Regions from separate parts of the Acidisoma sibiricum genome, predicted to be linked through region 1. Evidence: predicted binding sites of a transcription regulator. Region 1 holds the regulator's gene; the other holds the start of a gene.
The links. Region 1 encodes HrcA, which represses chaperone genes, less so after heat shock. Its sites were predicted from a motif close to GTTNGCACTCNCNNNNNGNGAGTGCNAAC; they were not measured.
Positions count from the first base shown of each region.

Region 2: the regulator HrcA is predicted to act here: its motif matches at 2,691-2,719, upstream of AC3G7M_RS18625 (co-chaperone GroES).

Region 1 covers NZ_CM174445.1:702,812-707,011, forward strand. The annotation lists gene AC3G7M_RS03385 (polyhydroxyalkanoate depolymerase) at 1-1,360, opposite strand, end outside; gene AC3G7M_RS03390 (glutathione S-transferase family protein) at 1,359-2,015, shown strand; gene hrcA (heat-inducible transcriptional repressor HrcA) at 2,118-3,197, opposite strand; gene AC3G7M_RS03400 (DMT family transporter) at 3,352-4,200, shown strand, end outside.
Region 2 covers NZ_JBYQFD010000002.1:38,379-42,578, forward strand. The annotation lists gene rpoH (RNA polymerase sigma factor RpoH) at 1-171, shown strand, start outside; gene AC3G7M_RS18615 (hypothetical protein) at 234-542, shown strand; gene groL (chaperonin GroEL) at 634-2,271, opposite strand; gene AC3G7M_RS18625 (co-chaperone GroES) at 2,294-2,608, opposite strand; gene AC3G7M_RS18630 (glycosyltransferase family 2 protein) at 3,034-4,161, shown strand; gene AC3G7M_RS18635 (acyl-CoA dehydrogenase family protein) at 4,158-4,200, shown strand, end outside.

The sequences.
Region 1 (4,200 bases):
TGGGATAGATTTCCCGCGCCCAATGGCTGCCGCTGAAGACACCGTAATGGCCGACGCCGGTCTGCAGGTGATGCTGTTTCATCACGGACGGCAGGCCCGTACACAGGTCCAGTGCCGCCATCGTCTGGCCGATGCCGCAGATATCGTCGCGCTCGCCTTCGACCGTCAGCACCATGGTGCGGCGGATGGCGCCCGGATCGACGCGCTCGCCCCGATGCGTCAGGCGGCCCAGCGGCAGGTCATGATCCTGAAAGATGCGCTTGACCGTCTCCAGAAAGAATTCCGCGGGCAGATCCATCACGGCGCGGTATTCGTCATAGAATTTACGGTGTACATCGGCGCGCATCTCGTCGCCCGCCACGATATTGCGGGCCTGCAGGATTTCCGCCCGCAAATGGCGGTCGAAATTCATCGCCACGAAAGCATTGAGCTGCATAAAGCCAGGATAGACGCGGCGGTTCGCGCCGCGGAACTGCCAGGGCACAATGCCGATGACAGAATTGTCGAACCACTCGATCGGCTTTTCCTGCGCCAGCAGATTGACCTTGGTCGGCGCCATCCTTGTATCGATGGGACCCGCCATCAGCGTCATGCTGCGCGGGGTCGCGATATTGCCTTCCCGCGCCATGACGGACACAGCGGCCAGCACCGGTACCGCCGGCTGGCAGACGGCCAGCACATGCGCGCCGGGTCCGATCGCCTCCAGCTGCGCGATGACATGGTCGGTATAGTCCTCAAACCCGAAGGTGCCGGCGGTCAGCGGAACGTCGCGGGCGTTCTTCCAGTCCGTGATATAGACGTCATGATCGGCGAGCAGCGTCTGCACCGTATTGCGCAGCAACGTCGCGAAATGGCCGGACATCGGCGCCACCACCAGCAGCCGCGGCTGCCGTACGGCGGTTTCCTTGCGAAAATGCAACAATGCGCAGAAGGGCGTCTCGTAGACGACCTCCTCGATGATCGCGACCGGCGCATTGCCGACCACGACCGGCTGCATGCCGTAAGCCGGCCGCTCATGCGTCATCGGCACGCGCCAGAGGCTTTCGGCCATGGCGGCAGTCAGGCGCAGCGGCAGGGCAGCCGGCTGGGTCAGATCATATTGGTTGAGAATGGTGCTGAGAAACCGGAAATACTGGCGCGCCGGCGCCATCATATCCTGCCGCGCCTGATACATCTGATACAGCATCGGCGTGCCGGCCGCCGCCAGCACGTCGGACAACGGCAGGCCCGCGATGGGCTTGGCCATTTCATAGAACAGGGACTGCCGGTTTTTTTCATCCATACCAAGCCCTGCGTTCCGCTGGAGCCCCAGGGTCTGATAGAGTGTGGGCCCATCCTTGGCGGACAGGACATTGCTCATGGCTGAGGCGACGCTTCTCATTAGCAGCAAGAACTATTCCTCCTGGTCACTCAGGGGATGGCTGATCACGCGCCTCTCCGGCCTGCCGTTTAAAGAAAAGATCGTCAATCCCGACGATCCCGCCGCCCGGGCCGAACTGCTGCTTCGGTCCTCGTCCATTCTGGTACCCAGTCTCATCCATGATGGGATTTCGATCTGGGATACGCTTGCTATTGCGGAATACCTGAACGAGTTGCGACCGGAGGCTGAAATGCTGCCGGATGACAGGCATGCGCGCGCCCGCTGCAGGGCCATCAGCGGCGAAATGCATTCCGGCTTCGCGGCTTTGCGCTCATCGCTGCCGATGAACCTGCATGCGCACCGGCCAGGCTTTGCCATCTGGTCGGCCGCGCGCGCCGATATCGACCGCATCCTGACGATCTGGCAGGACTGTTTCGAGACATGGAACGGCCCATATCTCTTCGGCAAAAAGCTTTCAGTCGCCGATGCGATGTATGCGCCTGTCGTCACCCGCTTCCTAACCTATGACGTCGCGCTGAACGCGCGCGCAGCACGCTACTGCCAGGACATCATGGCCTGGCCGGATATGGCGGAATGGGTGGCTGCAGCGAAGGAAGAGCCCCAAGAAATCACCGAACTGGAAGTGGAATTCTAACGGTTCGGTAAGCCTAGCACCAATCCGTCGCGGCGGGTAGCGGCGCGCACCCGCTTCAGCCGAAGGCGTTACGGACCATTTGACAATGCGCCCCCAGCCGCGTCAGCCCAGCAGCCTGCCCACCACCCGCGCGGTATAGTCCACCACCGGAATGACCCGGCCGTAATTGATCCGGGTGGGTCCGATCACCCCGATCGCGCCGACGATACGGTTCGTCGAATTCCGCGCCGGCGCCACGATCATGGACACGCCGGCCGAGCCGAACAGGCCGCTTTCCGCGCCGATGAAAATGCGCACCCCGTCCGAGGTCTCCGCCAGTTCCAGCAGGCGCAGCATCGTCTCCTGCGCCTCCAGCCGCTCGAACAGGGTCTGGATGGAGGCAAGGTTCTCGATTTGCGTGACATCCGCCAGCAGCCTTCCCTGGCCGCGAACGATCAGATTGCCGCCGCGCCCCTCGCCGCCCCAGGTCGCGAGACCCGCTTCGATGATGCTCGCCGCCAGCTCGTCCAGCGTATTGCGGTCGCGCGCGATCTCGGCCGCCATATTGGTGCGAAAATCCGCCAGCGTCTGTCCGGCCAGACGGGCATTGAGATAGTTGCTCGCCTGCTGCAGCGCCGAGGGCGGCACGCCGAGCGGAATATCGATGACGCGGTTCTCGACCTGACCTTCCGAGGAGACCAGCACCACCAGCGCACGGCCGGAGGCGAGCGGCACGAATTCGATATGCTTCAGCGCGCCCTCGGCCTTGGGCGCCAGAACCAGCCCGGCCGCCGCCGACAGGCCGGACAACAGGGTCGAGGCTTCGGCCAGCGTATCCTGCAGGCTGCGGCCATGGCTGACGAGCGCGGTGTCGATCGCGTCCCGCTCCTCCTCGGCCAGGTCGCCGAATTGCAGCAAGCCGTCGACGAACAGGCGCAAGCCCCGGTCGGTCGGCAGACGCCCGGCCGAGGTATGGGGCGCATAAAGCAGACCGGCATCGGTCAGATCGGCCATGACATTGCGGATCGTCGCTGGCGACAGCGCCAGCGGCAGGCGTCGCGACAGGGTGCGGCTGCCAACCGGGCCGCCGGTCTCCACATATTGCTCGACGATTTCGCGCAATACCGCCGCCGACCGGATATCTAGCCCCTGGGGCAGCGTCGCGGGTTGTATGGGCGGAAGGGTAAAGCCATGTCTGTCCATTGCGATCCTTTTTTACCGGGCCCGGACCTGGGGGCCGATATCCTATCAGTCAGAGGCTCTGCCATGCGACATGAAGAGTGCTCCGTCACATGGGCTCATGCTGATCATAGCCTAATTGGGTCTTCGCGACACCACAGGGAGTGGCGGCACGGGAATGGGCTTCGCGACGCATGTTTCCGCCCTGCGCTCCAGGCTTGACCGGTCGTCGACCGGAACGGGCCTCGTCATCGTCCTGATCTCTTATTCCGCCTTCGCTTTGCATGATGCGCTGGTCAAGATCCTGGTCGCGCATTTCGACGCGCCGCAGATTCTGTTCCTGCGCAGCCTGACCGTCGTCGTCCTCTGCCTCAGCCTCGGTGGCCGCAGCGTGGTGACGCGCGGTCTGTTTTCGCCGATGCGGGGCAAGCTGCTGGCGCGCGCGGCCCTCACCTTCGTCGCCTGGCTTCTGTACTATTCGGCCGGCCGCTATCTCGGCCTCGCCCAGATGATCACCATCTACTTCGCAAGCCCGCTGATCATCGCGGTGATGGCGGGACCTTTGCTGGGCGAACGCGTCACCCTGGTGCGCTGGATCGCGCTGGGCATCGGCTTTGTCGGCGTGCTTCTCGCCGCCCGTCCGCATGGCTCAAGCCCGCTTCTGCCGGCGCTCTGCGTCGCCCTCGCCGCCGTCATCTGGGCCTATGCCATGATCCTGATGCGCCAGATTTCGGCCGAGCTGCGCGGCTGGGATCAGGTCTTCGTCATCGCGCTGCTGTTCCTGGTCTGTTGCGGCGCGGTCCTGCCCTTCATCTGGAAGACACCCAGCCTGCCGGCCCTGGTTTTGATGCTGAGCCTGGGGCTGCTCTCCACCCTCGCCCAGCTGCTGCTGATCGAAGGCGTCAAGCTCGCCCAGGCCAGCGTCATCGCGCCGATGGAATTCAGCGGCCTGCTCTGGAGCTTCGTCTTCGGCTACGCCATCTTCGGCGACATTCCGGCCATCGGCGTCTTCCTCGGCGCTGGCCTC
Region 2 (4,200 bases), on a different replicon from region 1:
GAGGCGACGACGCTGGAAGATCTGTCGCAGCGCTACCGCATCTCGCGGGAGCGGGTGCGCCAGATCGAGGTGCGGGCCTTTGAAAAGCTGCAGAAGTCGATGAAGACGCAGATCGCCGATCGCCGTCAGATGATCACGCAGGACGCTGACAGCGGCCGTCTTCTGGCCTAACCCGCCACGCCCATGAAAGGGGCCGGTGCCTTATCGGGCGCCGGCCCCTTTTTTGTGCTTAAATGGCAGCAGTCATTGAGGTGGTGCAGGGCATGAGCGTTATCAGACAGGACCTTCGTCGAACCGGTCTGCCGCCATGGCACGGCGCCGCCCGTGTCTATGACAGAGGCCGGATGATTTTGGACTATCTGTGGAACAACGGATTTGAGCCTGATGCCAAGACCGCGTTCAAGGTCAAGACACTCCTGAACAAGGACATGGCCTTGCTGATTGCGGCGCTCGAAGGCGGCGAGGAAGCCGCGGTGCGCGACGCGGTATCGCGCAATTTGAATTTCTTGACGGTCCAGCAGCTGGCAGAAACCAGCCGCTGAAAACAGTCAAGGCCCCTTTGCTCGTCAAAGGGGCCTTGATGCAGCACAGGCGCGCAAAAGCCGGTCGCGCGATGCGACCGGCTACAGGCGCTTAGTAGTCCATGTCGTCCATGCCGCCACCGCCCTGCGGCAGAGAGCGTTGGCGCTTTTCTGACCGCTCGGCCACCATGGCTTCCGTGGTGATCATGAGGCCGGCGACTGAAGCCGCGTTTTGCAATGACACGCGCACGACCTTGGTGGGGTCGATGATGCCGGCGGCGATCAGGTCGGTGAAATTACCGGTCTGCGCATCGTAGCCGAAATTGTAGTCATTGCTTTCCAGCACGCGGGCCGCAATGACGGCACCGTCATTGCCGGCATTCTCGGCAATCTGGCGTAGCGGCGTCTGCACGGCCTTGCGCACCATGGCGATGCCGAAGGTCTGGTCGGCATTGTCGCCCTTGAGGCCGACAAGCGTTTGGCTGGCGCGCGCCAAGGCAACACCGCCACCCGGCACCACGCCTTCCTCAACTGCCGCGCGGGTCGCATGCAGCGCGTCATCGACGCGATCCTTGCGCTCCTTCACCTCGGTCTCGGTCGCACCGCCGACGCGGATGACAGCAACGCCGCCGGCAAGCTTCGCCAGACGTTCCTGCAGCTTCTCCCGATCGTAGTCGGAGGTGACTTCTTCGACCTGACGGCGAATTTGGTCACAGCGCGCATGGATAAGGTCGTGCGCACCAACCCCTTCGATGACGGTCGTGGTGTCCTTTTCGATCAGCACCCGCTTGGCCTGGCCGAGCATGGCCAAGGTGACGGATTCAAGCTTGATGCCCAGATCCTCGCTGATCACTTCGCCGCCCGTCAGCACCGCGATATCTTCCAGCATCGCCTTGCGGCGATCGCCGAAGCCCGGTGCCTTGACGGCCGCGACCTTCAGTCCGCCACGCAGCTTATTGACAACCAAAGTGGCCAGGGCTTCGCCCTCGATATCTTCCGCGATAATGACCAGCGGTCTGCCAGACTGCACGACCGCTTCCAGCAGCGGCAGCAGAACCTGCAGGCCGGACAGCTTCTTCTCATGGATGAGGATATAGGGGTTATCCATATCCACGGTCATCTTCTCGGGATTGGTGACGAAATAGGGGCTGAGATAGCCGCGGTCGAACTGCATCCCTTCGACCACCTCCAGCTCCGTCTCCATGCCCTTGGCTTCTTCGACGGTAATCACGCCGTCATTGCCGACCTTTTGCATGGCTTCCGCAATCATGCGGCCGATTTCGGCCTCGCCATTGGCCGAAATCGTGCCGACCTGGGCCGTTTCAGCCTCGGTGGTGATCTTCTTGGTGCGCGCTGCCAGTTCCGTGACGAGCGCCGCGACAGCCTTGTCGACACCGCGCTTCAGATCCATCGGCGCCATGCCGGCGGCGACGGCCTTGCCGCCTTCGCGGACGATGGCCTGGGCAAGCACGATCGCCGACGTCGTGCCGTCACCGGCAAGATCGTTGGTTTTGCTGGCAACTTCACGGAGAAGCTGGGCGCCCATATTCTCGAACTTTTCGGCGAGTTCGATTTCCTTGGCGACCGAGACACCGTCCTTGGTGATACGCGGTGCGCCATAGCTTTTGTCGATGATGACATTGCGCCCTTTGGGGCCAAGCGTCACTTTGACCGCATCGGCCAGAATATCGACGCCGCGCAGCATGTGGCTGCGGGCATCTTCGCCGAAGCGAACGTCTTTAGCTGCCATGTCTGTATTCCTTTTTGATTGTTCAGGCAGCGTGGGCAGTGGCGGATGCGCCTTCGATCACGCCAAGAAGGTCGCTCTCCTTCATGATGACCAATTCTTCACCGTCGAGCTTCACTTCAGAGCCGGACCATTTGCCGAACAGCACGCGGTCTCCGGCTTTGACATCGAGTGCGACGACAACGCCCTGCTCATTGCGGGCGCCGGGCCCCGCCGCGACGACTTCACCCTCCATGGGCTTATCTTTGACGGTATCGGGAATGATGATGCCGCCAGCGGATTTTTCTAAGGGGGTGACGCGACGAATCACGACGCGATCGTGCAGCGGACGAAATTTCATGGACTGGGTACTTACCTGGTGCCGGCCTTCACGACCGGTGCGCTTACCCGGGGCCATTGTGGCACGGTTCGAGCCTGATCGGTTTAGCACTCTATGCCTGAGAGTGCTAGCGAAACCCCTGCATCAGGGGGAGCCCGCCAGGCCGGCGCGTCTTGCGGCCATGCCCTGGCCCGCACACAGGTGAGTGTATCCGCCCGAAAATCGCGCGGGAGGGGTCAGGATGCACCCCGCCCGATCGTCCACACTTTAGTTTGAAGTGAGAACAGTCGCCGCTTTCGTTTCATTCGGCAGGGTCGTGGACCATCTGGGAAAATGCCAAAGACCATTGACGTTTGGCGGACCCGCGAATTCGCCGATCGGACAAGCCTCTCTTCCTGTCGTCCCGATTGGCCTTCGCTTATGGAGCGATAAGGGATGGTAGGTTGATGGCCGCGCTGCACCGCACGGACGCAAAGGTTGTCGTCGCGATCCCCGTCAGGGATGAAGCATCCTTCATAGAACCCTGCCTGCGCGCCCTCGGGCGACAGACTGAGTCGATCGATGACATCGTGCTGCTTGTCAACAACAGCCGTGATGGCACTGCAACCATGGCGCGCATCCTCGCACCCTTTCTCGACGCGAGACTTCATATCGAAGAGGTCGATCTGCCCGCGGCGGAGGCCAATGCCGGCACCGCGCGCCGCTTGGCGATGGATCGCGCCGCAGAAATTGCAGGCCTGCGGGGCGCGATTTTGACCACGGATGCCGATGCGCAGGTGCCGCCCCACTGGGTTGCGGCAAACATGGGCTGGCTGCGAGGCGGGCATGATGCCGTCTGCGGCATGGCCGCGATCGATCCGGTCGACGAAGCTGGCCTGCCATCGCATCTCATCGCCGACGATCTCGCCGAACAAGCCTATGGCGCTATTCTGGATGAAATAGACGATCTGGTCGATCCGCGGCCCTGGGACCCCTGGCCACGGCATTCGCACCGCTCCGGCGCCAGTATTGCCGTGCGGGCCGCCGTCTTCGCCGCCGTCGGCGGCCTCCCCGCGGTCGCCCACAGCGAAGATCGCGGATTTATCGCGCGGCTTGAGCGCAGGGATTGCAAAATCCGGCACGACCCTGCGCTGACAGTCGTGGTCTCGGGCCGGCGCCTTGGCCGGGCCGCGGGCGGCATGGCAGAGACCATCGCGCGGCGCATGGTCCAACAGGATATCTGGGCGGATGACCGGCTGGAGATGCCGCAGGCCGCGCTGCTCCGGTCGCAATTGCGGCGGCAGGCGCGGACCGTCTGGAGCGGCCATCGCGACAGTCGGCCCCTCGCCGCGAGTCTCATGCTGCCGCAGGCCGAGCTGGCGGCGGCCATGCTGCGACCCTGGTTCGGCGATGCCTGGGCGGCACTCGAGGCGAGCAGCCCCGTGCTGGAGCGCCGTCCCGTAGCCATGGCGCAGTTAACCGCGCTGATTGTGGAGGCTGAGCCGATACTGGTGCGGCTGCGGGCGGCACAGCTTCAAACGTCTGAGCAGACGAAATCGCCAAGCTTTGGCAGTGTCCGGGCCGCTGCCGGATGAGTACCAGCGATAGGCGCCGGGAGGTATTCCTCCTCGGCC